4 regions of the Pseudoalteromonas sp. NEC-BIFX-2020_015 genome follow, and region 4 is predicted to be linked to each of the others. Evidence: predicted binding sites of a transcription regulator. Region 4 holds the regulator's gene; each other region holds the start of a gene.
The links. Region 4 encodes sigma-54, which starts transcription at its own class of promoters, with help from an activator protein. Its sites were predicted from a motif close to GTTGGCACGNNNNTNGNNT; they were not measured.

Region 1: a site for sigma-54 is predicted at 1,530-1,548, ahead of glnA (glutamate--ammonia ligase). Genes of this name have one in related genera too.
Region 2: a site for sigma-54 is predicted at 5,578-5,596, ahead of HH219_RS03315 (YggN family protein). Genes of this name have one in related genera too.
Region 3: a site for sigma-54 is predicted at 5,218-5,236, ahead of flgJ (flagellar assembly peptidoglycan hydrolase FlgJ). Genes of this name have one in related genera too.

Annotation. Positions count from the first base shown of each region.
Region 1 covers NZ_JABCJL010000027.1:19,194-27,043, reverse strand. Annotated here, with positions in the region: gene typA (translational GTPase TypA) at 1-1,094, opposite strand, end outside; gene glnA (glutamate--ammonia ligase) at 1,604-3,010, shown strand; gene HH219_RS17345 (DUF4124 domain-containing protein) at 3,144-3,656, shown strand; gene glnL (nitrogen regulation protein NR(II)) at 3,747-4,817, shown strand; gene ntrC (nitrogen regulation protein NR(I)) at 4,835-6,223, shown strand; gene HH219_RS17330 (cyclic nucleotide-binding domain-containing protein) at 6,244-6,702, shown strand; gene HH219_RS17325 (arylamine N-acetyltransferase) at 6,691-7,494, opposite strand; gene HH219_RS17320 (EAL domain-containing protein) at 7,566-7,850, opposite strand, start outside.
Region 2 covers NZ_JABCJL010000003.1:72,698-80,547, reverse strand. Annotated here, with positions in the region: gene HH219_RS03350 (hypothetical protein) at 1-29, opposite strand, end outside; tRNA gene HH219_RS03345 (tRNA-Ser) at 318-410, opposite strand; tRNA gene HH219_RS03340 (tRNA-Ser) at 463-553, opposite strand; gene HH219_RS03335 (hypothetical protein) at 765-905, opposite strand; gene HH219_RS03330 (YegS/Rv2252/BmrU family lipid kinase) at 1,228-2,118, shown strand; gene HH219_RS03325 (DMT family transporter) at 2,178-3,107, opposite strand; gene HH219_RS03320 (PLP-dependent aminotransferase family protein) at 3,232-4,674, shown strand; gene HH219_RS03315 (YggN family protein) at 4,731-5,528, opposite strand; gene HH219_RS03310 (hypothetical protein) at 5,927-6,115, shown strand; gene HH219_RS03305 (glutathione peroxidase) at 6,158-6,640, opposite strand; gene HH219_RS03300 (LysR family transcriptional regulator) at 6,804-7,673, opposite strand; gene HH219_RS03295 (iron-containing alcohol dehydrogenase) at 7,832-7,850, shown strand, end outside.
Region 3 covers NZ_JABCJL010000008.1:24,016-31,865, forward strand. Annotated here, with positions in the region: gene flgE (flagellar hook protein FlgE) at 48-1,391, shown strand; gene HH219_RS07725 (flagellar basal body rod protein FlgF) at 1,621-2,385, shown strand; gene flgG (flagellar basal-body rod protein FlgG) at 2,407-3,195, shown strand; gene flgH (flagellar basal body L-ring protein FlgH) at 3,213-3,896, shown strand; gene HH219_RS07740 (flagellar basal body P-ring protein FlgI) at 3,909-5,003, shown strand; gene flgJ (flagellar assembly peptidoglycan hydrolase FlgJ) at 5,274-6,239, shown strand; gene flgK (flagellar hook-associated protein FlgK) at 6,241-7,850, shown strand, end outside.
Region 4 covers NZ_JABCJL010000024.1:23,848-31,697, reverse strand. Annotated here, with positions in the region: gene kdsC (3-deoxy-manno-octulosonate-8-phosphatase KdsC) at 1-423, shown strand, start outside; gene lptC (LPS export ABC transporter periplasmic protein LptC) at 420-974, shown strand; gene lptA (lipopolysaccharide transport periplasmic protein LptA) at 964-1,497, shown strand; gene lptB (LPS export ABC transporter ATP-binding protein) at 1,494-2,219, shown strand; gene HH219_RS16225 (RNA polymerase factor sigma-54) at 2,286-3,782, shown strand; gene hpf (ribosome hibernation promoting factor) at 3,812-4,099, shown strand; gene HH219_RS16215 (PTS sugar transporter subunit IIA) at 4,104-4,556, shown strand; gene rapZ (RNase adapter RapZ) at 4,577-5,419, shown strand; gene HH219_RS16205 (HPr family phosphocarrier protein) at 5,434-5,706, shown strand; gene mgtE (magnesium transporter) at 5,828-7,186, shown strand.

The DNA of each region.
Region 1 (7,850 bases), on a different contig from region 4:
AATTCACCACGACCAGAAACACGGAAGCTATCTGGGCTAGCAGTATCTTCAACGCGAAGTGCTACGTTGTGTACTAATTCTTTGTCTAAACGCTCACGGATATTACGTGATGTTACAAACTTACCTTCTTTACCACAGAAAGGTGAGTTATTTACAGAGAATGTCATTGTTACAGTTGGCTCATCAACACTTAGTGGTGGTAATGCTTCAACGTTTCCTGGGAAACAAACTGTATCAGAAATCTTAAGCTCACCAATACCTGTTACAGTTACGATGTTACCAGCGTAAGCTCTATCAGTTTCGATACGCTCAAGACCTAGGTAGCTTTGTACTGCGCCAATTTTACCGTTACGTGTTGTGCCATCAGCACTGATAATAGTAACTTGTTGGTTAGGAGCAACAGAACCACGTTTGATACGACCAATACCAACTACGCCAACATAAGAGTTGTAATCTAGTTGAGAGATCTGCATCTGGAAGTCACCTTCAGGATCTGCATCCGGTGGTGATACTTCGTCAACGATCATCTTGAACATAGGTTCCATGTTGTCTGATGGCTCGTCTAAATCTAGTGTTGCCCAGCCGTTGATAGCTGAAGCGTAGATTACTTTAAAATCTAACTGTTCGTCAGTTGCGCCAAGGTTGTCGAATAAATCAAAGATTTGATCCATAACCCAATCAGGACGTGAACCAGGCTTATCAACTTTATTGATAACAACGATTGGCTTTAAGCCCTGTGCGAATGCCTTTTGCGTAACGAAACGCGTTTGTGGCATTGGACCTTCTTGAGCATCAACAAGTAGTAATACTGAGTCAGCCATCGAAAGTACGCGTTCAACTTCACCGCCAAAATCGGCGTGTCCTGGAGTATCTACGATATTGATATGGTAATCGTTCCATGAGATGGCTGTGTTTTTAGCCAAAATGGTAATACCACGTTCTTTCTCAATGTCGTTTGAGTCCATCACGCGCTCTTCGTTACCGCCGCGTGTTTCTAATGTACCTGATTGCTCAAGTAGTTTGTCAACCAGTGTTGTTTTACCGTGGTCAACGTGCGCGATAATCGCTATATTTCTTAACTTTTCGATGCTCATATATTCACTCAGAGAAATTGAATCTCAATGATCCTGCAGGGGCTTTACGCTCTCACCCGCGTTTTCACGAGATGTCCCAGCATTGGATTTAAAAGGGCGCATATTATCCCCTATAAATGACATGGATGAAAGTTTATCCAATATATATTTCAAAACTTTCTTAATAGTTCCAATAAGTATCTGTTTTATATATGACATTTTTATTAATTTAATTTCTGAATTAACTGTTATTTTGTACATTCATTACATTTCATGCCATATTTTGACAGTATTTTATAAGTAAGTTAGTTTTACAGCTGTGTTTATAATTCATACAAGTCGTACCAAATCCCGTTACGCACCAAAATGATCTTTTCATGCTTCACATTGGTGCAACGCAATAGGTAGCATAACGTAGAACTATATTTTTTAAACTTATAAACAAAGACTTATAAATATGGCACAGAAAACGCTTACTATAAACAAAAGCAATTATGCAGCAAAAATAAAACCCAACAGTTGGAGGACACATGTCACAATCGGTTTTAGATTTTATTAAAGAAAATGACGTTAAGTTCGTTGATTTACGCTTTACTGATACAAAAGGTAAAGAGCAACACGTTTCTATTCCTCATCACCAAGTTGATGAAGATTTCTTTGAAGACGGTAAAATGTTTGACGGTTCTTCAATTGCTGGCTGGAAAGGTATTAATGAATCAGACATGGTATTAATGCCTGTTGCTGAATCAGCTAAGCTAGACCCTTTCACAGAAGAAGCGACATTAATCTTACGTTGTGACGTCGTTGAGCCTGCAACATTACAAGGTTATGAGCGCGACCCGCGTTCAGTTGCTAAACGCGCTGAAGAGTATATGCGTTCTACAGGTATTGCTGATACAGTTTTATTTGGCCCTGAGCCTGAGTTTTTCGTATTTGATGATGTTAAATACAAAACGGATATGTCTGGTTCAATGTACAAAATTGATTCTAAGCAAGCTGCTTGGAATTCAGATAAAGAATATGCAGATGGCAACACAGGTCACCGTCCTGGCGTTAAAGGCGGTTACTTCCCAGTTGCTCCAGTTGATGATTTCCAAGATTGGCGTTCAGCTACGTGTCTCGTTCTAGAAGAAATGGGCCAAGTAGTAGAAGCACATCACCACGAAGTAGCAACCGCTGGTCAAAATGAAATCGCGACTCGCTTTAATACGATGGTAATTAAAGCAGATGAAATCCAAGAGATGAAATATGTTATCCATAACATGGCTCATTTATATGGCAAAACTGCGACTTTTATGCCTAAACCAGTTGTTGGTGACAACGGTTCTGGTATGCATTGTCACCAGTCTTTAGCTAAAGACGGTGTTAACTTATTCGCAGGCGACAAGTATGGCGGTCTTTCTGAAGATGCACTTTACTACATCGGCGGTATTATCAAACACGCTAAAGCAATCAACGCGTTTGCAAATGCGTCGACTAACTCGTACAAGCGTTTAGTACCAGGTTTTGAAGCGCCAGTTATGCTTGCATACTCTGCACGTAACCGTTCTGCATCAATTCGTATTCCAGTGGTTCCGTCTGAAAAAGGTCGTCGTATCGAAGTACGCTTCCCAGATCCAACAGCTAACCCATACCTTGCATTTTCTGCAATGTTAATGGCAGGCCTTGACGGTATCAAAAACAAGATTCACCCTGGCGATGCAATGGATAAAGATTTATACGACTTACCTGCTGAAGAAGCAGCTGAGATCCCAACTGTTGCGGCATCACTTGATGAAGCACTCTGTGCACTTAGCGCAGACCGTGAGTTCTTAACGCAAGGTAACGTATTTACTGATGACTTAATTGATGCTTACATCAAACTTAAGAGTCAGGAAGTTGAAAAGCTTAACATGACAACTCACCCAGTTGAGTTTGAAATGTACTATAGCTGCTAATAACGCTGTAGAGAAAATTATCTAATAGATAATATATATGTGTTCTCAAGGCCCGTTTTACGGGCTTTTTTTATGGTAAATTTGGTCATTATCCACTACAGTTTAATTAGTGCAAAAAATGCAGGACTGTACAGTGAAAAAAACAATTTTATTACTTTTAAGCATGTCTTTAGTTAGTATTAACAGCTACGGCGGTGACAAAAAAATCTACTCGTGGAAAGACAAACATGGCGTACTGGTATTTTCTGACAGCCCTAGAGCAGGAGCCCAAGAAATTAAATTATCAAGCCAAAATTTATCTATGCCCGCTGTTGATATTACCGTGTTAAATGAAGATAAGCCCGCTGCGGTGGTCAACTTTAAAATTGTTATTGCTTCACCCACTAATGAAGAAACTGTCCGTGAAAATACAGGGTCTGTTTACGTTACTAGTAGAATAGTTCCACGCTTTGAGAGCGGTTTTAAAATTCAATTACTCGTTGATGGTGTCGCATTCGCTAAGCCGAGCAACACGGGTACTTTTGCACTTCGTGATGTAAACCGAGGTGAGCACACATTGCAATTGAAACTATTTAACTCCGAAGGTTCTGTGGTCTCGGTTAGTGAAAGCAGCACTTTTTTTATGCATAGGGCATCGTCTTTGTAAGAATAGTGTTTTTTCTACCACGACACATTTCTTGTACGTAACTCTGTGATAAGCTGCTAAATATCATCAACGCACTAAAATGGTGCAACCATGCCCAACAATAATATTTTCCGCCCCGAACTCCTCGCAAGTATTTGGCAAAATCTGACTACGGCCGTTATTTTACTTGATGAACGTTTTACCCTTGTGTACGCCAATGACAGTGCGAGTGAGCTATTAGGCTTAGGCCCTAAACGTATTTTAAAACAATCTTTCGATAGCCTATTTAGTTACCACTCAATTGATTTAAAACGAATAGCGCAATACGCTCTAATTGATGGTGTAGATTGCCACCAGCACAGAGCTGACGTAGTTTTCGTTGATTCTCGCCATGCTAAATTAGCGATTAGTGCACGACGCGTTATGCTGGAAAATGCCTATTATATTTTGCTCGAATGTCGGCAAACGGATGATGAAATCCGCCACGATCAAGCTTCAAATCAAATGCACCAATACCAAGCTGCACGTAACCTAATTAGGGGGCTTGCGCACGAAATAAAAAATCCTTTAGGTGGTATTCGTGGAGCGGCGCAATTATTGCAGTATGAGGTTGATCAGCAAGAACGGGATGAATGCGCTGAGCTAATTATTGAGCAAGCAGATCGCTTGCGAGAACTGGTTGATAGATTACTAGGGCCGAATCAATTACCGCAAAAATCATACGGTAATATTCACCAAACCTTGGAGTCGGTTATCAGGTTAAGTACTCTCGACAACTGTGCCAACATCAGTTTAGAAAAAGATTACGACCCGAGTATACCCGATGTGTTTATTGACCAAGGTAAAATTCAGCAAGTTGTGCTCAATATCGTACGTAATGCGCAGCAAGCATTAGTGAATGGTGGTGTAATCAAAATTAAAACACGCATCAACCAGCGCCAACGACGCCCCGGAAAACCCCCTAAAAAGGCCTTGCAAATACAAATTTCAGACAATGGACCAGGTATCGATCCTAGCATTAAAGAAACGCTATTCTACCCCATGATCACGAATAAAGAAGGTGGTTCTGGCCTAGGCCTTTCGATAGCGCAAACCTTGATCGACCAACACAATGGCTACATCGATTGTGATAGCTGGCCTGGTCATACAGAATTTAATATATATCTGCCGTTTGTAGATTAAGCGGTTTTGGAGCACCTATGAAAACAGTTTGGCTTGTAGATGATGATGCATCAATTCGTTTCGTACTTGAAAAAGCACTCACCCGTGCAGGATTTAACGCTGAAAGCTTTTCTAATGCACAAGATGTCCTCACTGCACTTAAATTTAGCCAACCGACTGTGCTTATTTCTGACGTACGTATGCCCGGAATGGACGGTATGGCACTGTTAGAACTAATAGCAGAGCAAAACCCAGGGCTGCCAGTTATTATCATGACCGCGCATTCAGATTTAGATTCAGCAGTCAATGCGTTTCAAAAAGGTGCTTTTGAATACTTAGCCAAACCATTTGATTTAAATGAAGCCGTCAGCCTTGTTGAAAGTGCGTGCCGTGCGAATGCGACAAAAAAGACCAAGCGTAAGCAAGCTCCCCCCAAAAGTGCGCACATTATTGGTGAAGCCCCCGCTATGCAGGAGGTGTTTCGTGCTATAGGTAAACTATCGGCATCAAGCATGAGTGTGCTCATTAATGGTGAGTCTGGTACAGGCAAAGAGCTTGTCGCCAGTGCTTTGCATAACCATAGCCCACGAAAAGAAAATCAATTTATTGCTTTAAACATGGCCGCCATTCCTAAGGAACTGGTTGAGTCAGAGCTCTTTGGGCACGAAAAAGGTGCCTTTACAGGTGCTGATAGCGTACGTAAAGGCCGTTTTGAACAAGCTAATGGCGGCACCTTATTTTTAGATGAAATCGGTGACATGCCATTGGATGTGCAAACACGCTTATTACGCGTATTAGCAGATGGTGAATTTTACCGTGTTGGTGGGCATCAAAGTATTAAAGTAGATGTGCGTATTATTGCTGCAACACATCAAAACCTTGAAGATCTCGTTAAGCAGGGTAAGTTTAGAGATGATTTATTTCACCGTTTAAACGTCGTCAGGTTACGCCTTCCCGCGCTACGTGAACGCACCGAAGATATAGAACGCTTAGCGCAACACTTTTTGCATAAAAGCGCCAAAGACTTGCAAGTAGAAAGCAAAATTCTTAGCCCAAAAGCAACCGATCAACTGCGCTTATTCAACTGGCCCGGAAATGTTCGTCAATTAGAGAATACTTGCCGCTGGCTAACCGTTATGGCACCGGGTGAATTAGTCAGTGAGCAAGATTTACCTCCTGAGATTCTCGAAGTAGAGGCGTCGCAACAAGAAGGTGACTGGCTCGATGCATTTCAGCAATGGCTGAATCAAGAGCTTAAACAAGGTAAAGAGAATATTTGGCCTAACGTACAAGCTCAATTAGAAACCCGCTTGATTAAAACGGCACTAGCCAACTGCGCTGGACACAAACAAGAAGCAGCAGTAAAAATTGGCTGGGGTCGTAATACATTGACCAGAAAATTAAAAGAGCGCAATATTAATTCATAAAATGACAATATTGGTTTTTGATGAAGTTAATCGAGCACATTCCTCTCATAAAACAGATGGAAATTATTAATAGACTGAATTTTTTTAGAGAGTTCTCACTCAACGAACGACAAGTTTTGCTTGAATCATTCAGTCAATTATATTTAATTAGCCAAAGCCGTTTTTTATTTAAGCAGTTTGATAACGACAAACGCTTATACATTGTTCTCAGCGGTGCCATTGTTGTCTATAAACACAGCCACTTACTTGACTTAGGCACAATTGAGCCTGGTGAATTTATTGGTGAAGGCGCATTTATTAACAACCGAGAGCGTAGCACCAGTGCACGCGCCAAAAGCGACACTATCGTGCTTGCTATTACACCTGAAGCACTGACTCGCTTACCTAATGTGATCCGCGAAAAAATTAAAGATCGTATTATTGAAGGCATGAGTGAACGCATTACAAAATTAAATGACTACCTTGAATCACGCGGCTAATTTGCATTTAAATAGCTTCTCAACGAATGTCTCAGGTACCTGAATTTTAAATACCTCTGTAATCAACTGATACAATTGCGCTGAACTTGTAATGGCTAATTCGGTGCTGTGCTTGTTCTTTTCATTCCAATAAAAATACTGATTGTTACGAATTAGAAAGCGCTCTGAGTCGGCTATACGCGATACAACTAAGTTATTTACAAATGCGGCACTTTGATGTTGATGACTATAAAAGTGAGCAATCTCACAATCACTTTCATAAAATTCACCGAGCTCAATACGATAAATATATTTGAGCTCTGGCTGAGTTTGCTTAACTTCAATGAAATTATCAGTACGTTTTACTTGGTATGTATTCACCCCTTGCTGATGCAACCCTGATTTATCAATAGGCAGCGGTATAATTGGTGTACTAACACCAAAGCCAACATCAATTAAATATTGCTTGTTATCCAAGGTGAGCAGAATGAGACGATGTGAGCGTGGGTTTTGTGTTTGGCCATTGAGCATTACACGGCCAATAAGTATTTTTACATCAAAACCAAGCGCCTCTAGTGCAAGGTGAAAAATTTTATTGTGCTCAAAGCAATATCCGCCCTCGCGCTGCTCTATCAAACGCTCAAACAATATTTTAGGCTCTAAACTTAGCACTTTATCTTGTAGTGCATTGATGCTGCTAAAGCTGTATTGCGCTAAATGCGCGGCTTGCATGTGTGAGACTAAATCTAAATCAAGCTGAGCATGCGTGTTAACTAATAGTGTCGCAAGGTAGTTTTTTATATAAGTGGGCATAGTTAGTCCTTTAAGGTATATAGGGTATGCACACACTTTAAAACCTCAAGCTAAGTTGAGGTCAATACTTTTTATGCAATATTCAAACATGCGTAGTTCTCGTTATATAATTGCTCGGCATATTGTTCTGACAATGGTCGGCTCATTAAGTACCCTTGCGTGTAGTGGCAATATAGCTTAGATATTTTTTCAAGTTGATTGTCAGTTTCAATGCCCTCTGCAGTTACTGTTAAATTAAAGCTTTTTGCGATCGCACAAATTGCCTCCACTAATTGCAAAGAATCTTTACGGTGCTCTAAATCATTAATAAACGAGCGATCTATCTTCAATCCTGTCACGGGCAAACATGTCAACCG
Region 2 (7,850 bases), on a different contig from region 4:
AAAGTGTTAGGAATGAAAGGTTTAATCATATTTTGTGTTATCCATAGCATCCGTGTCGAGAGTTTTCAGCTTCCTTCAGCCATTTAATAACAAAAAAAGCCCCACAATAAATTGCGGGGCTTTTTTCGTTATTAAATGGCGGAGAAGGAGGGATGGGCTTGCTTACATCCATGTAATCAATCGCTTCGCGACGCTTGCAGCGGCCTAAAATGTTCCTGACATTTTATCGAACCCTAGTCGAGGATTCTCACCCTCCTTCACAGGTGTAAAGGTTGCGGGCATAAAAAAACCGCAATTAAGCGGTTTAATTTAATAAATGGCGGAGAAGGAGGGATTCGAACCCTCGATAGAGCTACAAACCCTATACTCCCTTAGCAGGGGAGCGCCTTCGGCCACTCGGCCACCTCTCCAGCGCATAAACTTTTCATTTTGATAGTCGAGTGAACCACCAAAAAGTAATAATGGTGGAGAGATAGGGATTTGAACCCTAGAGGGGCTATAAACCCCTGCCGGTTTTCAAGACCGGTGCATTCGACCACTCTGCCATCTCTCCGTTGACGCAAGATAATACTTAGGTGTGTGGGCTGTGTAAATAGGAAAAAGATCGTTTGCTGGTTTTTTGTTCTAAAAAGTGGTTTTTTTTTGAAATTAAGTGTTTTTTAGGTGTTTTAAGAAGGGGTTGCAGCAAACGAGGGAGCTAAATAAGTGTTTTCATTTAGTGGTTGGGTGTTTGCTGCACCGCTAAAGTAACCATGGTTGGGTGGTTACTTATATTGAACTGCGCCGCCAAGTGCTAGCTTTTTACCATAACGGTTAAGTTTAGCGAGCATTTTTGCTTTGCGATTGGTTGGTTTTACGGCAACATGCGTTGCTGCATTTTCATTTAATGTATTTACTGGGTTCATTACTTTGCTCCGGGTTATGTCTGTTTTGACAACAGGGCTATTCTGACGCTTAATTGCACAAAAATAAAACGATAAAAATTGGGGTGGTCGGATAGAAATAACTAATCTGAATATATTTTTTTAACGTGCAGTTCAGATTTTATGATCTGTGATAACTGCATGGTTATGAAGGTTGGGTGGTATTTTTGGTCTGTATTTAAAGGGTTTTAATTTTATTTTTTATTTTTTATGCATTGTGAAATAGAAAAAGTGACTAATTATTCAGATTAATTTATCTTTTGTTAATGTGTTTTTTTAAATAGGTGGGTAGATTGGTATTACGATGTTGATAATTATTAAACCAAGTACAAATAAAAATCATAAAAAAGTATGTGATTGGTTACTCCATGAGTGCAATCAACGACAAATAAGTACTGAAATAATATATACCACGGGAAATTTTCATCCAGATTGCAAAAAAATAACTGAACGCGCGGAATATTATCAACGTGCAGTGGTGGTTGGAGGGGATGGTACACTCAATTTAGCTGTTAATGCACTTATGGGACTTTCGTGTTCGTTGGCGTTATTACCATTAGGTACAGGGAATGATTTTTCACGAGGCTTTGGCTGCTCTGATAAAGAGTGGCGCACGGCGGTTTTTAGTCAAGGTGATGTCAAAATAGATGTTGGGCAAATAAATGACCGTTATTTTGTCAATATTGCAGGGGTTGGTTTTGACGCTCATGTTGTCAAAGCATTGCAGACAAAACCTGCTTGGTCCTCGCTTGGTTATAGCTTGGCAGGATTTAAATATCTATTAGGTTATAAAGGTACGCATATCACCAGTGATTTTTCAGGGCGTGAGTATGCGTATAAAAATCTAATCACTGTATTTGCGAACCATCGTTATTTTGGTGGTGGCTTGGCTATTGCACCTAAGGCACGATTGAACAGTGGTTACTTGGAATGCTATGCCATGCCTGCGCGTGGGTTGTTGGGCAACCTATATAGTTTTATGCGTTTATTACTACGCAATCACCATACAATGACAGGACTTGAGTATCAACGCGTGACGGTTGCAACCATTAATACACCTAATTTACCTATTGAAGCCGATGGCGAGTTGATTGGTGTAACACCTGCTTCTATTCAAGTGCACCCACGAGCCCTACGTTTTTGTGTGCCAACGTGTACCTCTATACAGTTAGAGATAAAAAAAGTATGCAGTTAAAAATAAAAAAAGCGCCTAACAAGTAGGCGCTTTGGGGTTAGTTACGTTTAAAACGTATTCTAACCGGGGATGGAGCTTTTTTGCTGCAATGACCGCGCTGCAAAAAATGCTTTAATTCGTTTTGTTGGGGTTAGTACAATGGCGTTACCTACCAGCACTAAACTAAAGCCTATAAACGTATTCGTTTGCCAGATAAACCCTTCAAATAATGTGCTCAGTGCAACGGCAACTAAAGGAAATAATACAATCACATAACTGGCGCGTTCTGGGCCTATGTTTCTTAGTAATGCAAAGTAACAAGCAAATGCGATAACAGTGCCAAATACAGATAAATAAACTAATGAATACCAATAGCTTGCAGGTGCCGACAAGCTAAACTGAGCATCGCTAATAATGACGTAAAATAATAGCCCAATCGCGCTATATAGCATGCCCCACGCATTACCTTGCATAACACCTATTTGCTGGTGAGAATTGCGAACACTGACCATATTCCCTAATGAAGCCACAAAGGTACCACTTAGAGCAAGTAGTAACCCGACCAACACCCCGTTACTCAAGTCGAACTGCTGTAACTGTGGCCAAAACAAGCAAATGATACCTAAAACACCTAAAATAGCGCCGCTGTAAATACGTTTGGCGATAGGTTTACCAAAGAATAAGCGGGTATTAACAATATTCATTATGAGCAGCATTGAAAAAGCAATGGATGTCATGGCTGACGTTAAGTAATTTTGTGCCCAGTAAAGAACCAAATAATTAAGTCCAAAATTACACAGCGCTAATAAAACAAAAAAACCATGGTCTCGGCGGGTGTAATTCATAGGGAGTTTTTTTACGCCCACCCACATCCACATCAAAATAGCTGCAAGGCTAAAGCGATAGAATAGCGAAACTTCAACGGCGATGTCACCTAATTGAAATTCAATAGCGAGCCACGTAGAGCCCCAAATCAAAACGGTGAGAGTGTACAGCGCGATACTTTTCATGGCCTTGGTCCAAGTGTGAAGATGAAGTGTTCATTTTAGTTCGCTTCTGTATACTTAACATATACAGAAAACTATAAATGCAACCTATACAGATTTGGGGTGCTTTGAGTGAAAGGTAAATGCAATGTCGTTAGTGATCAGTAAAACTAATCATGATTTTTTATACCAGCAAGTCATGCAACTTGTTCGCGATTTAAGTGAACAGGGCACACTGCTCCCTGGTGAGAAACTTCCTTCATTACGCAAAATGGCCGAAAAACTCAATGTGAGCATCCCGACTGTAAAATTGGCTTATCAGTCTCTTGAGGCACAAGGTCTTGTTGAAGCGCGGGAAAAGTCTGGTTACTTTTTAAAAACAGTTAATACACAACTTGCTCGGCCTAAACGGGTAAAGCTGAGTCGCGCGCCTGTATCAGTTAATATGCAGGTGTTAATTGAGCAAGTATACGATGCAATCCATCAAGCGAATGTGGTGCCTTTTGGTATTGCAAACCCTGTTGCGGCAGCCCCAACCGATAAAATGCTTAGCCGGACCATGCGTCGGGTAATGTCGATTGCAGGGAGTCGTGCAATAAACTATGGGGCGATGGATGGTTTTGCGCCGCTTAAAAAGCAGTTGATCCATCGTTATTTAGATTTTGGTATTGGGGTTGATAGCCATGAATTAGTGATCACCAATGGCGCACAAGAGGCTCTAGCGATCGCGTTAAAATGTGCGACAATGCCGGGAGATGTGATTGCGATCGAGTCACCTTGTTATTTTGGGATCATTGAATTGATCGAGAGTTTAGGCCTTAAAGCGCTGGAGATCCCGCTATGTCCTGATGATGGGATCTGGCTTGATGATCTGAACCAAGCTTTGCAAGATCACGATATTAAAGCCTGTGTGTTTTCAACTTCGATCAACAATCCGGTTGGCAGCTTTATGCCGGATCATAAGCGTAAACAATTAGTTGAGCTATTAGAATCACAAGATGTAGTGCTTATTGAAGATGATGTGTACGGCGATTTGCATTTTACTCCCGAGCGAGGCATACCTGCACAAGCGTATTCAAAAAAGGGGCTCGTGTTAACGTGTTCTTCGTTTTCAAAAACAGCGGCTCCGAGTTATCGGGTTGGTTGGTTAATTGCGGGAAAGTTTGCAGCGCGCGCAAGGCGTTATAAACGAGCACTAAGCTGCTCAACATCTTTAATTAATCAATGGACGTTATATGAGTTTGTGGCCAGTGGTGATTATGAGCGTAACTTAAAATTACTTAGGCAGCGTCTGCGTACCAATAAAGAGCGGATGATTTGGTGTTTGCAGCAAGCTTTTCCTGCCACGGCACGTATTAGTGATCCGCAAGGTGGCTGCGTGGTCTGGGTTGATTTAGGGCCAAGCTTTGACAGTATTAAGCTATTTCAACTTGCGCTAGAGAATGGTATTAGTATTACACCGGGTTATATATTTTCGGCAACGAATAAGTATCGCAGCTGTATACGGTTAAGTTATGGCTTGCCTTGGAATGAACGAGTCGAGCAAGCAATTATTAAACTTGGTGAGTTAATACATTTAGCTAAAAAGTAAAAAAGCAGCACGTTTAAAAGAGTGCTGCTAAAGGGATATCAAATTGTTATATGAGTTTAGTTGTTTTGTTTGTAGCTAAATAATTGATAATTTTTTAGCTCTGGTACTAATTTAACAAGTTGCTGCTCTTGCGCTGCAATCGTTGAAAAATTATCACATAATGCATCAGCACGTTTTTCTAGTGCGTTTGCTTGCAGTTCTACCTTTTCTTCTATTTGTGCACCCATATTTTCCATACGCTGTTCAAAGGCTTGCATATCGCCGCCGGCACCCATTAACTCAGACCCTAATGCCATCAAAATACTGCCCATTGATTGCATCATTGCTGATTCAACGGCACTTTCAATTTGTTCATCAAAATGGCTTTCAAAATTTTCGCCAAAGTCATTGAAACTTTGCTGGCCCATTACAAAGGCACCTTGTTGATAAAAGGTATTTTCTACCTCAACCTGAATCTCTGCCATTAGGTCATTAATACTGTCTAGACCTTGGATGTTAAATGCATTGGCGACTTCTTCAATTGCAACGCCGGCAATTTTTACACCTTCAAGTGCAATGTTAGCAACTTCAGGTAGCTGGCCTCGTAGGCTGTCTGAGTAGTCGCTGATTGCTTGACGCTGCTGGTCATCTAATGCCAATGTTTGGCCATCAACAATGAGCTCGCCATTGTTAGTGAAAGTCATGGTGTGATCGTTAGCGGTAAAAATTTCGAGTTCGTTTGGTTTAATGCGAACATCATTTTGAAACTCTACTTTGCACGAATCGCCGCTAAATGAAATATGCGAGTCGTTATCATTGTGCGCCATTGCCCCTGTGGCAATAAATAAAGAACCTACTAAAAGTAATTTTTTCATTTTTATATCCTGCTAATGTGTTGATTATAACGAATGCTTACTTAGTTGTTATCAAGTTTGATGCCAAAAAAAATTAATATTAATAATCATGTTGTTAGGGTGTTTTCTTTGTTTTTTGATTGGTCTATTAAATGATAAAAACACTAATTTTTAGTCAAAATCACTAAAAAATTTATAAGCATAAATAATGTTTATCGTTTCGATAAAAAAGTCTCACTTTCCAGAATTCAAATTTAACGCTATTTATTCACATTACTGACATAACATCATTTTAGAATGGGTTGTGGCTTTACTTTGGTGCGCTTCACTATGTTGAATAAGCGCACTAAACATTTTAATTTTACCAATGGCAGTGATAAAAATCCTACATTGGTCTCAAACACTTTATGGAGTGGGTTGTGGGTAAGACATTTAGTTACGATGCGCTAGATGACGCTTTTGTTGAAGACGAGTACGAAATGGTTGGGCGTAATCAACACGACAAGAATAAGCAAAAGGTGAAGAAAAAGTTGGAAGACTACCTGGAGCAAAAACGCTTGCGTAAAAACTTAGGTGATGATGACTTTGATGAGTACATGAATCACTAAGCAACAGTTTAAAATAAAGAGGCGTATGCCTCTTTATTGCTTTTAGTTTTTAAGTGCTTTAATGATCGTGCTTTCGATTTGTTGCGGCTTGGTAAAAGGAGCGAAACGTTTAATAGGTTCGCCATTGCGGCCGATTAAAAATTTTGTGAAATTCCATTTTATTTTACGGCTCAAAAACCCTGGTAAGGCTGATTTTAAGTGTCTAAACACGGGGTGTGCATGTTCGCCGTTTACATCCACTTTGCCCATCATCACAAAATCAACGCCATAATTAATTAAACAGCCTTGCTCGATATCCTTAGCATTTCCAGGTTCTTGTTGACCAAATTGATTACATGGAAAACCAATAATCACCAATCCTTGCTCGGCGTATTTTGCATGCAATTGTTGCAGGCCTTCGTATTGCGGTGTAAAGCCACATTTGCTGGCGGTATTAATAATTAAAACTACTTTGCCTTCAAGGCTGCTAAAATCAAATGTTTGGCCCTGTAAGTTTGTGGCTGAAAGTTGGTGAAAGTCGTTCATAATACTCACTTTATTATTGTTGTTTGGTAAATTCTATCCTGAGTTGTGGCAGACATACAGCTTAAATCTAGCTTTGCTCGATTTTTTACTTAGCCCACTCAGTTACAAACCTCGCGCCGCGATTAAATCGCCTTTGGATTGAACGAATTTTAATCTGAAAAGGTCAACACGCCCTAAAACTTGTGAGTAAATATTCAATCAATAAACGTACTCTATACGGCATTAAATCTTTGCGTGGGTATACTAACCAAGATGCATTATCAGTGACTTGAAATTCATCAAGCAGCGTTACTAATTGGCCTTGTTGCACGTATTGCTCAACAATATCGCAAGCTAAGTGGGCAATCCCTAATCCACCCAATGTTGCACTGAGTAATGCGCGTGGATGATTACTGCGCCAGTTTCCAGTAATTTTTACTTCTTTGATTTCGCCATTAAAATTAAATCGCCAGCGTTTACCCATTGCCACTAAGCAATTATGTTTAGTGAGCTGGTGAGGTGTTGTAGGAGCGGGGTTTTGTTGTAAATAGTCAGGGCTTGCAACGAGCGTCATGATGCGAGGGCATAGTGGTCTCGCGATTAAATTCGAGTCTTGCATACGCCCAAAACGAATGGCTAAATCAAAACCTTCTTCTACGAGGTCAACGTTGCGATTATTAAAGTCCATATCGACTTCCACGTCAGGGTAGCGTTTTACGAATTCAACAATTTTGGGTGCTACATTAGTTGCGACAAATTCCCCCGCGCCGGTAATGCGAATAAGGCCTTTGGGTCTGCGTTGTTCGCCTTGTAATTGATTATTAGCGTCTATAAGTTCTTGTTTTATGGCTTTGAGTTTAACTGCGTATTCACGCCCTGCGTCAGTTAAGCTTATTTTACGGGTGGTACGTTGAAACAGCACTGAGCCTAAGCGGTTTTCTAATTGTTGTACTTGGCGACTAATATGAGATGTTGACACTTCCATAGCTTTTGCTGCATGGGTAAAGCTGCCATGTTCAACGACATGTAAAAATTCATCAAGGCCTTGCCACATATATTATGTTCTCAAAATATTAAGTAATTATAGTTTATATCATTCATTGTTGCAGCTGTGCAAAAGTGATTGCCTGATCTTAATCTTTAATTTAAACGTTAAAAGTCTACAATCATTTGGTCACCACGCATTATGCATAATCAATTAATGGAGCAAGCATGTTAAATTTTAGTTTTG
Region 3 (7,850 bases), on a different contig from region 4:
TTAGTTAGCCTTCTTTCGGCTAAACATTGACAGATTAGAGGTGAATTATGAGCTTCAATATTGCATTAACTGGCATTGCAGCCGCACAAAAAGATTTGGATGTAACTGCAAATAACATTGCTAACGTAAATACGACCGGTTTTAAAGAGTCGCGCGCTGAATTTGCTGATGTGTATGCATCGTCAGTTTTTAGCTCGGGCAAAACAAAAAATGGTGATGGTGTACAAACCACCATGGTGGCGCAACAATTCCACCAAGGTTCACTTAAGTTTACTCAAAACTCATTAGATTTAGCAATCACGGGTGAAGGTTACTTTGCAATGAGTGAAGATATAGCATCGCAAGATTTTTCATATTCTCGTGCAGGTGCTTTTAAGCTCAATAAAGATAACTTTGTTGTTGATGCACGTGGTAATTACTTGCAAGGCTTCCCTGTTGACCCTTCTACAGGCAATACAACATCTGTAAGTTTAAGTACGACTTCACCGATTCAGATCCCTGATGCATCAGGAGCACCGCGTCATACGAGCAATATTTATAGCTCAATGAATTTAGATTCGCGTTCAGATGTGCCTACTACTTCTACATTTGATCCTACCGATAGCACGAGTTATAACTCGTCAACGTCTACAACAATTTATGATTCGTTAGGTCAGCCTCACGTTGCGCAGTTATTTTTTGTAAAGCAAGATCCTGCGACCAATGCAAATAGCTGGAGTGTTTATGCCACGATGGATAAACAACCGTTTGATATAACGGGTGCTGCAACAGCAACTGGAGCACATACCCCGATTGATTCATTGCAATTTACTGCCGCAGGTTTACCTGATGTAGCAGCGCCAGAAACAACTTTTCCTGATGTAGTATTGCCATCAGGTGCTGCGGCAGGTTTAAGCACTTTATTGAGTAATGGCGCACAATTTCCGAACGAAATTACGGTAAATTGGCGTGACTCTGCAGGTACGAGTAATAAAGTACCGACTCAATACGCAAGTCGTTTTGAAGTTAAAGCACTTGAACAAGATGGTGCGACAGTGGGGCGTTTAGCGGGGATTGATATTGGTACAGATGGTAAGGTCGTTGCGTCATACAGCAATGGTGATACCTCATTCTTAGGCCAAGTGGCTATGGTTCGCTTTTCAAACTCACAGGGCCTACAGCAAGCAGGTGATACTTCATGGAAAAAGAGCTTAACATCGGGTGAGCCAATTGCTGGTGAGCCAGGGTCAGGTACATTGGGTTCAATTAACTCATCGGCTCTAGAGCAGTCAAATGTAAACTTAACCAATGAATTGGTTGATTTGATCAGTGCACAACGTAACTTCCAAGCAAATTCACGTGCACTTGAAGTTAACTCTACATTACAACAAGCAATCTTGCAGATCCGTTAATCATTAACTTGAACTTAAGTTAAGAGTTAATACTGTAAGGTTCTTATTTACGATCCGACACCTAGGCTGCCTGCAATTGGCGGCCTTTTTTAATCCCCCGATTTGATTACTGCTTTGCCTAATTTATTCTTATTCTTTGCCCGTGGGCCTTAGCTTAAATTAGCGTCAATTTATTGTGGCACTTATCTTGCATTTATTACGTTATAGAATTTTAACGTGAGTCGATGTTATGGACAAGATGGTCTACATTGCAGCGTCTGGGGCTAAGCAAAGTATGCGGGGCCTCGCGCTCAAAGCAAACAATTTAGCAAATGCCAATACGACTGGATTTAAAGCGGACTTTGCACAAGCTCGTTCGATGCAAGCTTTTGGAGAAGGTTTACCTACCCGCGTTTTCTCAATGCAAGAGCGACCAGGTTCAAACATGACCTCAGGCGGTATCGTTGAAACGGGCCGTGATTTAGATATTGCTTTGAGCGATAAAGGTTGGCTAAGTGTTCAAGATGCATCAGGCAAAGAAGCTTATACCAAAGTTGGTACACTAAATATCACCCCTGATGGTGCTTTAATAACGAGTCATGGTCGTCAGGTAATAGGTGAGGGTGGCCCGATCATTTTGCCGTTACCAATTGAAAAATTAGAGTTTAGTGAAGACGGAGCGATTCAGGTTCGCCCGCAAGGTGCGCCAGCAAACTTCTTAGAAGTGGTTGATCGCCTTAAGGTCATTAAGGCAAATAACTCTGAACTTGAAAAAGGCAATGATGGCCTGTTTAGACCAAAGCCTGAGTTACTCATTGATGATTTATGTGGGTTTTGTGATATCTCACCAAACGTTAAAGTGATGAGCGGTATGTTAGAGATGTCAAACGTGAATCCCGTACATGAGATGGTGGATATGATAAGCCATCAACGCCAATTTGAATTACAAGTTAAGTTAATGAAAACAGCTGAAGAAATTGACGAACGTCAAACTCAGTTGATGCGCATTGTTTAACCTTATTGAGAGGACACAAAAATGAATCCTGCATTGTGGATCAGTAAAACAGGCTTAGATGCCCAACAAACCGATATTTCGGTGATCTCAAATAACTTAGCCAATGCCAGTACTGTCGGTTATAAAAAGAGCCGAGCGGTGTTTGAAGACTTACTTTATCAAAATATTAACCAGCCGGGTGGTCGTTCATCGCAAGATACAGAAATGCCATCAGGTTTAATGCTTGGTGCGGGTGCTAAGGTTGTTGCCAACCAAAAGAACTTTTCTCAAGGTAATATGTTGACCACTGAAAACTCCTTAGATTGGATGATTTCGGGTCCTGGTTTTTTCGAAATACTACAACCAGATGGCAATATTGCCTATTCGCGAAACGGCCAATTTACGACAGATGAAGATGGTCGAATTGTAACCGCTGGTGCAGGTTTTCCGGTTCAACCTGAAATGAATGTACCTGATGATGCACAGTCCATCACAATTTCGCAAGACGGCGAAGTATCTGTACGTGTTGCAGGGCAGGCTGAGAATGTCGTGATTGGGCAGCTAACAATTAGTGATTTTATTAATCCATCGGGTTTAGAGCCTGTTGGTCAAAACTTATATACAGAGACTGCCGTCAGTGGTGCTCCAGTGCAAGGTAATCCAGGTCTTGAAGGCTTAGGTTCTGTGGTACAAGGCGCATTAGAAACGTCTAATGTTAATGTGACCGAAGAATTGGTTAACTTGATTGAGACGCAGCGTATTTATGAAATGAACTCAAAAGTTATTTCAGCTGTGGATGAAATGATGAGTTATATCAATCAGCAACTTTAATGATTAGGGGCAAAGTGATGCGTAATTTTACCATAACCTTAACGGGTGTATTATTTTTAAGTGGCTGTATGACAAGCCAAAATACTGATGTGGTTCAGGATGACCCTTACTATGCGCCTATGTATCCAGAGCCTGCAACAGAGCAAGTTGTAGCGACAGGTTCACTATTTGATAGTTATTTATCGAATGATCTTTATTCAGATAAAAAAGCACTGCGCACAGGCGATATTATTACGGTGAAACTGCAAGAGTCAACACAGTCATCAAAAGCTGCAAAAACTCAAACTGATAAAACAAGTGACGCAAGTCTTGATCCTGTTGTTGGGTTAGGGGGGTTGCCGGTTAATATTGGTGGCGATAGCATTCAATTTGGCATTGGCAGTGGCTCGTCTTTTAATGGCGATTTAAAATCAAACCAATCAAATAGTTTATTTGGTGATATTTCAGTAAACGTAATGCGTGTGTTACCAAATGGAAATTTAGTGATTCGTGGTGAAAAGTGGCTGACGTTGAATACAGGTGAAGAGTTTATTCGACTCGAAGGGCTTGTGCGTCCACAAGATGTTACTGCAGATAATACAGTTACCTCTAATCGCATTGCTAATGCGAGAATTCAATATTCAGGCAAAGGGCAATTACAAGAGTCTCAAAGTGCGGGTTGGTTAACGCAGTTCTTCAGTAGTGCACTGTTCCCTTTTTAAAGGATCGTTATTATGAATGGCTTTAAAGTATTAATTACTCTTTGCTTATTAGGTTGGCACGCCAATGTTTTTGCAGAGCGTATTAAAGATGTATCAATGGTTGAAGGTGTTCGTTCAAATCAACTCGTAGGGTATGGTTTGGTTGTAGGTTTACCTGGCACTGGTGAGCAAAGCCGATTCACTGAACAAAGCTTTAAAGGTATGTTAAATAGTTTTGGTATTACATTACCAGCTACTTTAAAACCAAAAATTAAAAATGTGGCTGCTGTTGCAGTCCATGCAGAATTGCCCGCATTTAGAAAACCAGGACAAAGAATTGATATTACCGTTTCTTCAATTGGCAGCGCGGGTAGTTTACGTGGTGGTACCTTAATTCAAACCTTTCTAAAAGGGGTTGATGGTAATACGTATGCAATAGCGCAAGGGAGTTTAATTGTTGGTGGACTTGGCGCTGAAGGGGCCGATGGTAGCCGTGTTGTTATAAATACACCCACAGTGGGGCGTATTCCAAATGGTGCGACGGTGGAGCGTGCGATTAAAAGCCCTTTTATGCAAGGCGACTACATTACATTTAATTTAAATCGCCCTGACTTTACAACGGCAAAACGTTTAGAGCAGGTGATAAATGATCTGGTCGGGCCAAATAGCGCAACAGCGATAGATGCCGCATCAATACGTGTAATTGCTCCAAGAGATGCATCGCAACGTGTTTCTTACTTATCAACACTTGAAAATTTAGAGTTTAAGCCTGCTGATACCGCCGCAAAAATCATTGTTAATTCGCGCACTGGTACGATTGTGATTGGCAAAAATGTAAAATTACAACCTGCGGCAATTACTCATGGTGGTTTAACGGTAACAATTGCAGAGCAGCAAAATGTGGCGCAGCCAAACCCACTGGCTGAAGGGGAAACGGTCGTTACTAATCAAAGTATAATAGATGTGAACGAAGATGATTCGCGTGCTTTTGTTTTTAATCCAGGTGTAAGCCTTGATGACTTAGTGCGTGCTATTAATGAAGTGGGCGCAGCACCTGGTGATTTAATGGCCATTTTAGAAGCACTAAAAGAAGCTGGGGCAATAAATGGACAGCTTGTTGTGATTTAACATGTGATCTATTAGTGACATTCACGAATGTCTACATTACCGCCTTCGCGATATTGTAGACATTTGTTTACTGGATAAAAAATCTAGCCGAGGCTAACTTTACTTTGTAACCACCTAGCATACTTGTTTTACTTTCACGCCAACACGCCAACACGCCAACACGCCAACACGCCAACACGCCAATACGCCAACACGCCAACACGCCAATATGATATTTGGCTCAATTATTGCATTGTTAGTAGTATTATTAACTATTGTGTCAAATTGCTGATGGATACTAATCATCTCGATAAACAAAACTTCTTTGATTTAGGGAATCTTGACTCACTTCGTCAAGAGGCCTTAAAGGGCGGGGCTTCGCCTGAAGCGTCTAAAGAAGCGCTGAAAAAAGCAGCGGCACAATTTGAATCTATCTTTACGCAAATGTTGCTTAAAAGTATGCGCAAAGCAAATGAAGCCTTTGAGGATAAAGAAAGTCCATTTAATTCAAGCGGTGTAAAGTTCTTTGAAGAAATGCATGACCAGCAACTATCCGTTGAGCTTTCTTCAAAAGGCTCGCTAGGTTTGGCTGATATTATTGTTCAACAACTCTCCCCAGATACTAAAAACTTTATGCCAGGGTCTGTACTGCGCTCAGTTAATGAGTTTTCAAGTGATAACCGTGCAAACGGTAAAAGTACTGATGCTAGCGTTGACTCAGCCTCTGCCAGTAAAGCGCAAAAGCAGCAAAAACCACAGTTTGAAAATGCTGAAGAGTTTATCTCAAGTGTGTGGGAGCACGCTAAAACAGCCGCAGAAAAAATAGGGTTAAACCCTGCTGTAATGGTTGCACAAGCTGCACTTGAGACTGGCTGGGGTAAACACATTATTAATAAAAGTGATGGTAATAGCTCATTTAATTTATTCAATATTAAGTCAGATAGAAGCTGGCAAGGTGATAAAGCCAGTAAAGTTACACTTGAATTTGAAGAAGGTATGCCTGTTAAAAAACAGGCTAGCTTTAGAGCCTATGACTCAATCAAAGACAGTGTAAATGACTTTGTTGAATTTTTGACGCAAAACCCACGTTATCAAGAAGCCTTACAAAATACCGCAAAACCTGCCGCTTTTTTAGATTCATTACAAAAAGCGGGGTATGCAACCGACCCCAATTATGCCGATAAAATTAAGCAGGTACTTAATCGCACTGAGCTTAAAACATTGGCGGCAACATTGGTTCGCCAAGGAGTAAATTAAAATGTCGTTTAATTTGTTAGACATTGCTAATTCTGGTGTACGTGCTAATACAGAATTACTGCAAACGACCAGCAAGAATATTGCCAATGTAAATACAGTGGGCTATGTGCGCGAGCGTACAGAGCACATGACTATGATCGATAATCAAGTTGGTCGTGGTGATACGTACAGATTACTTAATGAGTTCGCACAAAAACAACTAAATCGCGATACTTCAAATAAAGCATTCTTTGATCAATTTGTTAGCGAAGCTGGCCGAGTAGATACATTATTCTCTCAAGAGTCTAATAGCTTATCTACCAGTATAAACTCCCTTTTTAATAATGTGCAGGAGAGTTTAAATCAGCCCTCTTCAACGGTTGCCCGCTCGCTAGTAATGACTGATGCGCAAAATTTAATTAGTCAAATGGAGCGTTTATCTGGGATCGTATTTGATCAAAAAAATATTGTGAACGAGCAGCTTGAAATATTTTCTGGGGAAGCGAATACGTTAGTACAGAATATCAGCAAGCTTAACAAACAAGTCGCAGCTGTTAATGGGACGCGAAATGCTGCTGATGCAAGTTCCATGTTTAACGAACGTGATCAAGCAATACGCGAGTTATCAGAGTTGGTTGATATTGAAACGTTAGACGGCCCTAATGGTGAAAAACTGGTGTTTATGGGCACAGGAGAAGCACTTGTAATGCAAAGTGGTTCATTTAATTTATTTTCAATGCGCGGTGACCCTGATCCTAACTTTAAAGAACTTCACCTAGATATAAACGACGGCAAAGCTGTGCCGCTTGAAGTTGATGTAGGTAAACTAAAAGGTAAAATTGGTGGACTGCTGGCATTTCGTGATGATGTATTAGTACCAGCACAAAACCAGTTAGGGCAAATGGGACTTGCGATTGCAGATGCATTTAATCAGCAAAATAGGCTTGGAATGGATGGTAATGGTGAGCTAGGTGGCGATATTTTTACTATACCTACAACCGGTGGGTTTGCATATCAAGCTAATACAGGTACAGCGGCAATGACTGCCACATTAGAGCCTGGCAAAGGCAGCGAAATACCTGCAAGTGACTTTGTTATTACTTATACCAGTGCAACGACAGTTGAAATTCAGCCTGTTGATAATAAAGGTGAGCCACTCGGCAGTGCCTCTACGGCTAATATTGTTGGCGGTATTGTTGATTCATCAACGATTACCAGTGGTGAATCGTTTGGTTTGCAGATTAATGTCTCTGGTACGGGAAACGTTGATGATCAATTTCAGATAAAACTGAATGCTCAGGCTGCATCTAGCTTAGAAATGGCAACGAATAGGCCAGAAGATTTAGCATTAGCTGCTCCAATTCGTACCGCAAATGATATTAATAACACCAGTGAAGCGAGTATATCTGTAGGTGATGTGACGAGTATTGACTCCGGTGGTTTTACAGCAACACCGCCAGGGCTGACTAATGGTGATGTTAGTTTAGTTAAAACAGCGAATTTAAACGAGTATACAATTACAGACGGCAGCGGTACGAGTACATTTACAATAACGCCACCGGCTGAGAATATTTTAGCTCAAGCAGGCGCTCCGTTTGATGGTTATGGTTTTGATTTTAATATTGAAGGCAC
Region 4 (7,850 bases):
GAAGAACTAAAAGCCTTCAATACTAAAGACGGTTTTGGTATCAAAGCGCTTATCAATAGTGGTTTTGAAGTAGCCGTGATCACAGGCCGCCATTCACAGATAGTTCAGCAACGAATGACTAGCCTAACTGTACCGCATATCTACCAAGGCCAAGAAAACAAGTTGCACGCTTATCAAGAGCTAAAAGATAAACTCCAGTTAAGTGACGAACAAATTGCCTATATCGGCGATGACGGTCCTGATTTACCGGTTATGGAACTGGTTGGCTTTGCAGTTGCTGTAAATGACGCACACCCGCTAATTAAGCGACTATCACATTACACAACAATGCTACCCGGTGGCTTTGGTGCAGTACGCGAGCTAACTGACCTATTAATGCTAGTTAATGGAAAACCATTGACCAGTGAAGGGACTAGCTCATGAATAGTGCGCGTTTAATATTAAGCGTATTATTTATAGGTTTTATGGCGTGGTTGTGGCTCCCGTACTTTAGCCAAACAACGACCACGGTAAAAAATCAAGAAGATGTGATAGCAAAACCTGATTATACCGCGGTCGAATTAAAGCAAACCGCATTTGATGAGCAAGGTAAAATTAGCCACAAAGTAACCGCAGCAAAAATGGAACTTTATCAGCAGTTAGGATTTACTTACTTTGAAAAGCCTATTTTTACTTTATATAATCAACAGCAAACGTGGCAAATCAATGCGCAAGAAGCCACATTATATGAAAATAACCAGTTGATTTTAGAAGGCAATGTTGTTGCTAAAAATCTCACAAACAACGCAATGATTAAGCATATTAATGCCGATAATATCTTGGTTGATATTGAACAACAAACCATGAGTTCAGAACAGCCTGTTGAATTAATCGGACCAAATTTAAAGACCACCGGACGCGGCCTTAGAGCCGACTTAAAAGCCGAAGTGGTAGAACTTATTAACCATACGCGAACCATATATTATGACCAATAAATTTGCTCACTTACTTGTAATACCTAGCTTGTTCATTGCCCTTTCAAGCTTTGCTGAAGGTACTCTTCCACTTGCAGAACAAGTATCGATAAGCGCTGATAAACAGCTTGCACAGCTGAAAAAAAATGTCGGTATTTTTGAAAAAAACGTAGAGATAATCCATGGTAATCGTCGTATCACAGCTGATCACCTAGAAGTGCACAAACGTGAAGATTTAGGTGATAATAAGCAGCTGCTTGTTGCCACTGGAAGCCCTGCATACTTTGAAGAAAAACAAACAGATGGCACAATTATGAGCGCCAGCGCCAATGAGGTTCGTTACGATGTTGATAAACGCTATTTAACTTTAATCGGTAACGCCCAAGTCACTCAAGCAGGTCAAAAGATTAATGCCAAAAGTATTACATACGACATGGACCAACAATTAATTAGCGCTGAAAAAGATGAAAATTCAGACGAACGAGTGCATACAATATTAGTCCCAGTAAACACTAAAAAAGATAACGAAAAAGGTCAGCCATGAGCACATTAAAAGCTGAGTTTTTAGCAAAAAGTTATAAAGGCCGCCAAGTAGTAAAAAATGTAGGCTTAGAAGTCAGCGCTGGCAGCATTGTTGGCTTACTTGGCCCTAATGGCGCAGGCAAAACCACCACTTTTTACATGATTGTAGGATTAGTGCCAAGCGACAAAGGTCAAATAAGCATAGATGATAACGACATCACCTTATTGCCAATGCACAGCCGTGCACGTTTAGGGATTGGCTATTTACCGCAAGAATCTTCGATATTTCGCAAACTGACCGTTTACCAAAACCTGATGGCGATACTCGAAACCCGTAAAGAGCTAAATAAACAAGCTCGTGAAGAAGCGCTTGATGGCTTACTTGATGAATTTAGCATTCAGCACATCCGTGATAGTCAAGGTATGGCATTATCTGGTGGTGAACGCCGTCGCGTTGAAATTGCTCGCGCTTTAGCCGCAAACCCTAAATTTATCCTGTTAGATGAGCCTTTTGCTGGCGTTGATCCTATTTCGGTGTTAGATATAAAGAAGATTATTGAACATCTTAAAAACCGTGGGATAGGCGTACTTATTACCGACCACAATGTACGAGAAACCCTTGATGTTTGTGAAAAAGCCTACATAGTTTCTCATGGGGAGTTAATTGCATCAGGCACTCCTGAGCATGTACTTGCCGACCAAACAGTCCGCGACGTTTATTTGGGTGAGCAATTTAGGCTATAAAGCCACGCCCGGCTAAGGTTCTGCTAGACTTAATTATGACAACAATAAAAGGATTGTTAGAGATACATGAGGCAATCACTCCAGCTGCGCATGGGCCAGCAACTTACAATGACACCACAACTACAACAAGCTATTCGTTTGTTGCAGTTGAGCACATTAGATCTTCAACAAGAGATCCAAGAAGCACTAGATAGCAATCCATTACTTGAGGTCGATGAAAATGACTTTGGTGATGAATCAGGTGGTAAGAACGAACAAAAACAAGATACTGATGATCAAACTGTCAGTGCCTCTGCTGATGACACGCCAAGTGAATACGAACAAGAAAGCAGTGAAGCGCTAGCAAAAGATACCGTAAGCGACGAAATGGCGATGGATGTTACATGGGATGAATACATGAGCGCCGCACCAAGCTCTTCATCAGGGCCAATGCCTGAAGATGAATCTATTTATCAAGGCGCTTCATCTGAAACCCTCCACGATCACCTTATGTGGCAACTACAGCTGACACATTTTAGTCCGACTGACGAAGCTATCGCGATAGCCATTGTCGAAGCGGTTGATGACTCAGGTATTCTTACATTAAGCTGTGAAGACATTGCTGAAAGCCTAAACAAAGGTAATAACGAAGAAGAAATTGAACTTGATGAAGTTCAAGCGGTATTAAAGCGTATTCAGTTATTTGATCCGGTCGGTATTGCTGCACGCAGCCTACCTGAATGTTTATGTATTCAGCTAAATCAATTTGATCCTGCAACGCCTTGGATTAGCGAAACAAAAATGATTTTAACTGATCATATCGATTTATTAGCTAGTCGCGACTATCGTACTTTGATGAAAAAGACTAAGCTAAAGGAAGATGAACTAAAAGAAGTAATGACACTCATCCACAGCCTTAATCCAAAGCCTGCGGATACCATAGTTCGAGAAGAGTCAGAGTACGTTATTCCCGACGTGTCAGTGAAAAAAATTAAAGGCCGCTGGGTGGTAGAGCTCAACCCTGATAGCATGCCAAAAATTAGAGTTAACAGCCAATATGCGGCGATGTCGCGCTCTGTAAAATCGAGCACTGACAGCCAATTTATTCGCTCTCATTTACAAGAAGCTAAATGGTTTATAAAAAGCCTAGAAAGTCGTAATGACACATTACTCAAAGTAACGAACTGCATTGTTAAACAGCAGCAAGGTTTTTTTGAGCATGGCCCCGAGGCTATGCGACCTATGGTATTAAACGATGTTGCTGAAATGGTTGAAATGCATGAATCAACAATCTCCCGGGTAACAACCCAGAAGTACATGCATACACCACGTGGTATTTTTGAGTTAAAGTATTTTTTCTCAAGCCATGTCAGTACCGAAAATGGCGGAGAATGCTCATCGACAGCAATTCGTGCACTCATAAAAAAATTGATTGCAGCAGAAAACTCAGCTAAACCATTGAGTGATAGTAAAATTGCAGATATATTGGCAGAGCAAGGTATCAAAGTAGCTAGACGAACAATAGCAAAGTACCGTGAATCGCTAGCTATTCCACCGTCAAATCAACGTAAAAGCTTGATTTAAGGCGTAAAACCACAAGAAGGAAAATGCTTATGCAACTAAATTTAACTGGTCGTCACGTAGAAATTACTGATTCATTAAGAGACTATGTAAACAATAAGTTTGCGAAGCTTGAGAGGCATTTTGATCACATCAACAATGTCCATGTTATTCTTGACGTAGAAAAGCTCAACCAAAAAGCAGAAGCAACATTACATGTCAGTGGCGCAGAGCTATTTGCCTCAACGCAGCACCAGGACATGTATGCCGCGATTGACGGGCTCATCGATAAACTCGACCGTCAAGTTATCAAACACAAAGAGAAGCACGCTCGACACTAACACTATGAAACTAAGTTCACTTACTTGTCAGGACTGCAGTAAAGCTGCGGTCCTTTTTAATAGCAAAAAACGTATCCTCGAATTTATCAGCCAATTGGCTCATGAACGGCTTCCTCACTTATCACAACAAGACATATTGAGTGCTCTATTAAATAGAGAAAAATTAGGTAGTACAGGTATTGGCCGTGGTATCGCGATCCCGCATGGTCGCATGAGTGGCGCACAAGAACCACTCGCTTTAATTTTAGTAAGCGAACAACCAATCAATTTTGATGCCATTGATAATCGCCCCGTCGATATTTTTGTTGCACTCATCGTACCTGATGGTGACAGTGAACTTCATTTAAAGACGTTAGCTACAATTGCTGATAAACTCAACGACAAAGAGTTTTGTAAACAAATACGTAGCGCAAAAACAGACCAAGATCTATATCAAGTCATTGTTGAACAGTCGTAGTTAAAAGAAGGAGAGTTTACATGGAATTAATTATCATCAGTGGGCGCTCAGGGTCAGGTAAATCTGTCGCTTTGCGTGTATTAGAAGACCTTGGCTATTATTGTGTTGATAATATCCCTGTAAACTTATTACCGTCGTTAGTACGCAGTGTATCTGATAACTACGATAAGATTGCCGTCAGTATTGATGTGCGTAACTTACCCAAAGAACAGCAAGAGTTTAATGATATTCTTGAGTATCTTCCGGGGTTTGCAAACCCAACTCTATTTTATCTAGACAGTGACGACCAAACGCTCATTAAGCGCTTTTCTGAAACACGCCGTTTACACCCACTTTCTTTAGATTCACTGCCACTTGATTTAGCCATTAAACAAGAAAAAGTGCTATTAGATGTACTCATTACCCGCGCCGACTTTATTCTTGATACAACCGATTTAAGTGTCCACCAGCTGGCTGAATCAATTCGCGAAAAAATCTTAGGCAAAAAAGATAAAAAACTGATCATTACATTTGAGTCATTTGGTTTTAAGCATGGCATTCCTAAGGGAGCTGATTATGTATTTGATGCGCGCTTTTTACCAAACCCACACTGGGAACCTGAATTAAAGCCACTAACAGGGCTTGATCAACCGGTAAAAGATTATTTAGCGAGTCACAGCATAGTGCAAAAATTCACATGGCAAATTCAAACTTTTATGCAAACATGGTTACCACACCTTGAACGCAATAATCGTAGCTACTTAACAATTGCAATCGGCTGTACCGGTGGACAACATCGTTCAGTGTATTTAGCACAAACCATTGGCGAAAGCTTTGCAATGAGCCATAGTAATGTGAAGATTCGCCATCGCGAACAAGAATAAACGAAGAGAAACCAATGCGTTTAGAAGATACATTTTTAATAGAAAATAAGCTTGGTTTACACGCCCGTGCAGCCAGTGTATTAGCGCAACTAGCCGTGCAGTTCGATGCCAGTATTACGCTTCATCAAGATAACAAAAAAGCCGCTGGAGATAGCGTATTAGGCTTAATGTTACTTGAAAGTAGCCAAGGAAAAGAAGTAAAAGTAGTGTGCGAAGGCCCCGATGCAGAACCCGCACTAGCGGCAATAGGGCAACTTATTGCACAGAAATTTAACGAGCAAGAATAGCTCGTAGTATCGCTTTACAAATTGCGATAAACTGAATAAGCATGTTGGTTATAACAATCAGCCTGCTTAATTATCGAAGTCTACCCTACCCTAAAAGTGTATTAATTATTTAAGGACGCCAATGCCTGAAGCTTTTGAACAAGATTACCCACTACAACAACTAAAACAAGTGACTAAGTCACTTAACAGTGGTCAGTTTGTTCAAGTTAGGCGTATGTTGGCAAAAACAGCTCCATGTGACACCGCATTACTGCTTGAGTCATCCCCCCATAAAACTCGTACCCAACTATGGCAACTAGTTGACCCTGATGTTCAAGGTGACGTACTCGAAGAACTCTCAGAAGATGTTCGTTTAGGTATTATCGCCCAAATGGAACCGGAGCATATTGCTGCGGCCACTGAAGACATGGGGCATGATGATTTAGGTGAAGTGCTAAGGAGCCTGCCTGACACTGTTTATCAAGACGTTGTTAGCGCAATGGATAGCCAAGACAGAGAACGCGCAACGCAAGCTCTTTCATATCAAGAGCGCTCTGCTGGTGCGCTGATGAATACAGATACCGTAACCATTCGTCCAGATGTCACTATCGACGTGGTACTTCGTTATTTACGCTTAAGAGGTGAACTACCAGAGGGCACCGATGACCTTTATGTCGTTGATAAAAACAACTGCTTTATAGGTGCTATGTCACTAACCACATTATTGACTAATTCGCCGGATAAGATCATTCGTGATTTTATGGATGAAGATTGTGAGTCCATTCCTATTTCAATGGATGAAACGGAAGTAGCCCAACTATTTGAGCGCCATAACTGGATATCAGCACCTGTTGTTGATGATAACGACCATCTACTTGGTCGTATTACAATCGATGATATCGTTGACGTTATCCGAGAAGACGCCGAGCATAGCCTATTAAGCTTGGCGGGTCTTGATGATGAAGAAGACACCTTTGCCCCCGTATTAAAAAGCTCTAAAAAACGCTCTATTTGGCTGGGAGTTAACTTATTAACAGCACTTATGGCAGCTATTGTTGCCAGCTTTTTTGAAAACACCTTAGCAATCCTACCTATCCTTGCTGTATTGAATGGCATAGTGCCTTCAATGGGTGGCGTTGCGGGTAGCCAAACATTAACACTTGTAATACGTGGTATTGCCGTTGGTCATATAAACCAAACTAACCAACGTTTCTTACTTATGAAAGAACTCGCTATTGGCGCGATTAACGGTATTGTTTGGTCAATTCTGATAGCAGGTGTAGTCGCAATTTGGCAGTGGGACTTTAAACTTGGTGGCGTACTCGCATTTGCAATGTTTATGAATCTAGTTGCTGCGGGCATCGCTGGTGCAAGTATCCCACTGATCTTGAAAAGAATGAAAATAGATCCCGCCCTTGCTGGTAGCGTAGTACTGACAACCGTTACAGACATTGTCGGCATATTCGCATTCTTAGGAACCGCAACCTGGCTGCTCGTCTAAGAGCGTACCTACACAAATTTAAACAGTGATTTTAACCATGGCTGTAGGCGGGAGCTTACCTCGCACACTGCCTGAAACAACACAGAAAAAGCATATATCCCGCCTAGTTTATTACTTACCTAGAATCTATTACTTTCCTAGAACCAAATATCTTTTAAAAATTCGCGCGGCATAAAGCTCCGCCTACACAAATTTAAACTGCTATGATTTTAACCACGGCCGTAGGCGGGAGTTTACCTCGCGCACTGCCTGAAACAACACAGAAAAAGCATATATCCCGACTAGTTTATTACTTTCTTAGAATCTATTACTTTCCTAGAACCGAATATCTTTTCCAAAAATTCGCGCGGCATAAAGACCCGCCTACACAAATTTAAACTGCTATGATTTAACCACGGCCTCAGGCAGGATTTACCTTGCGCGGATTTTCTTAAAATTTGGGACGTAAGTTAATACTGAAGAATTCTGGTGAGTCATAAGTGCATGCTCTCTATTAGTAAATAGCATGCACTTATAATTTGAATGTAAACATCCTAGCTAAAATCCTTTTTGATCCTTGTGCAAACACATACCTTAAATAGGCAGTTCCAAAAATGTCCGTATAAATATAAATATCCTTTTAACTCCTGAGCCAATCCTTGTAGTTTTTATTATCCTTAACTAA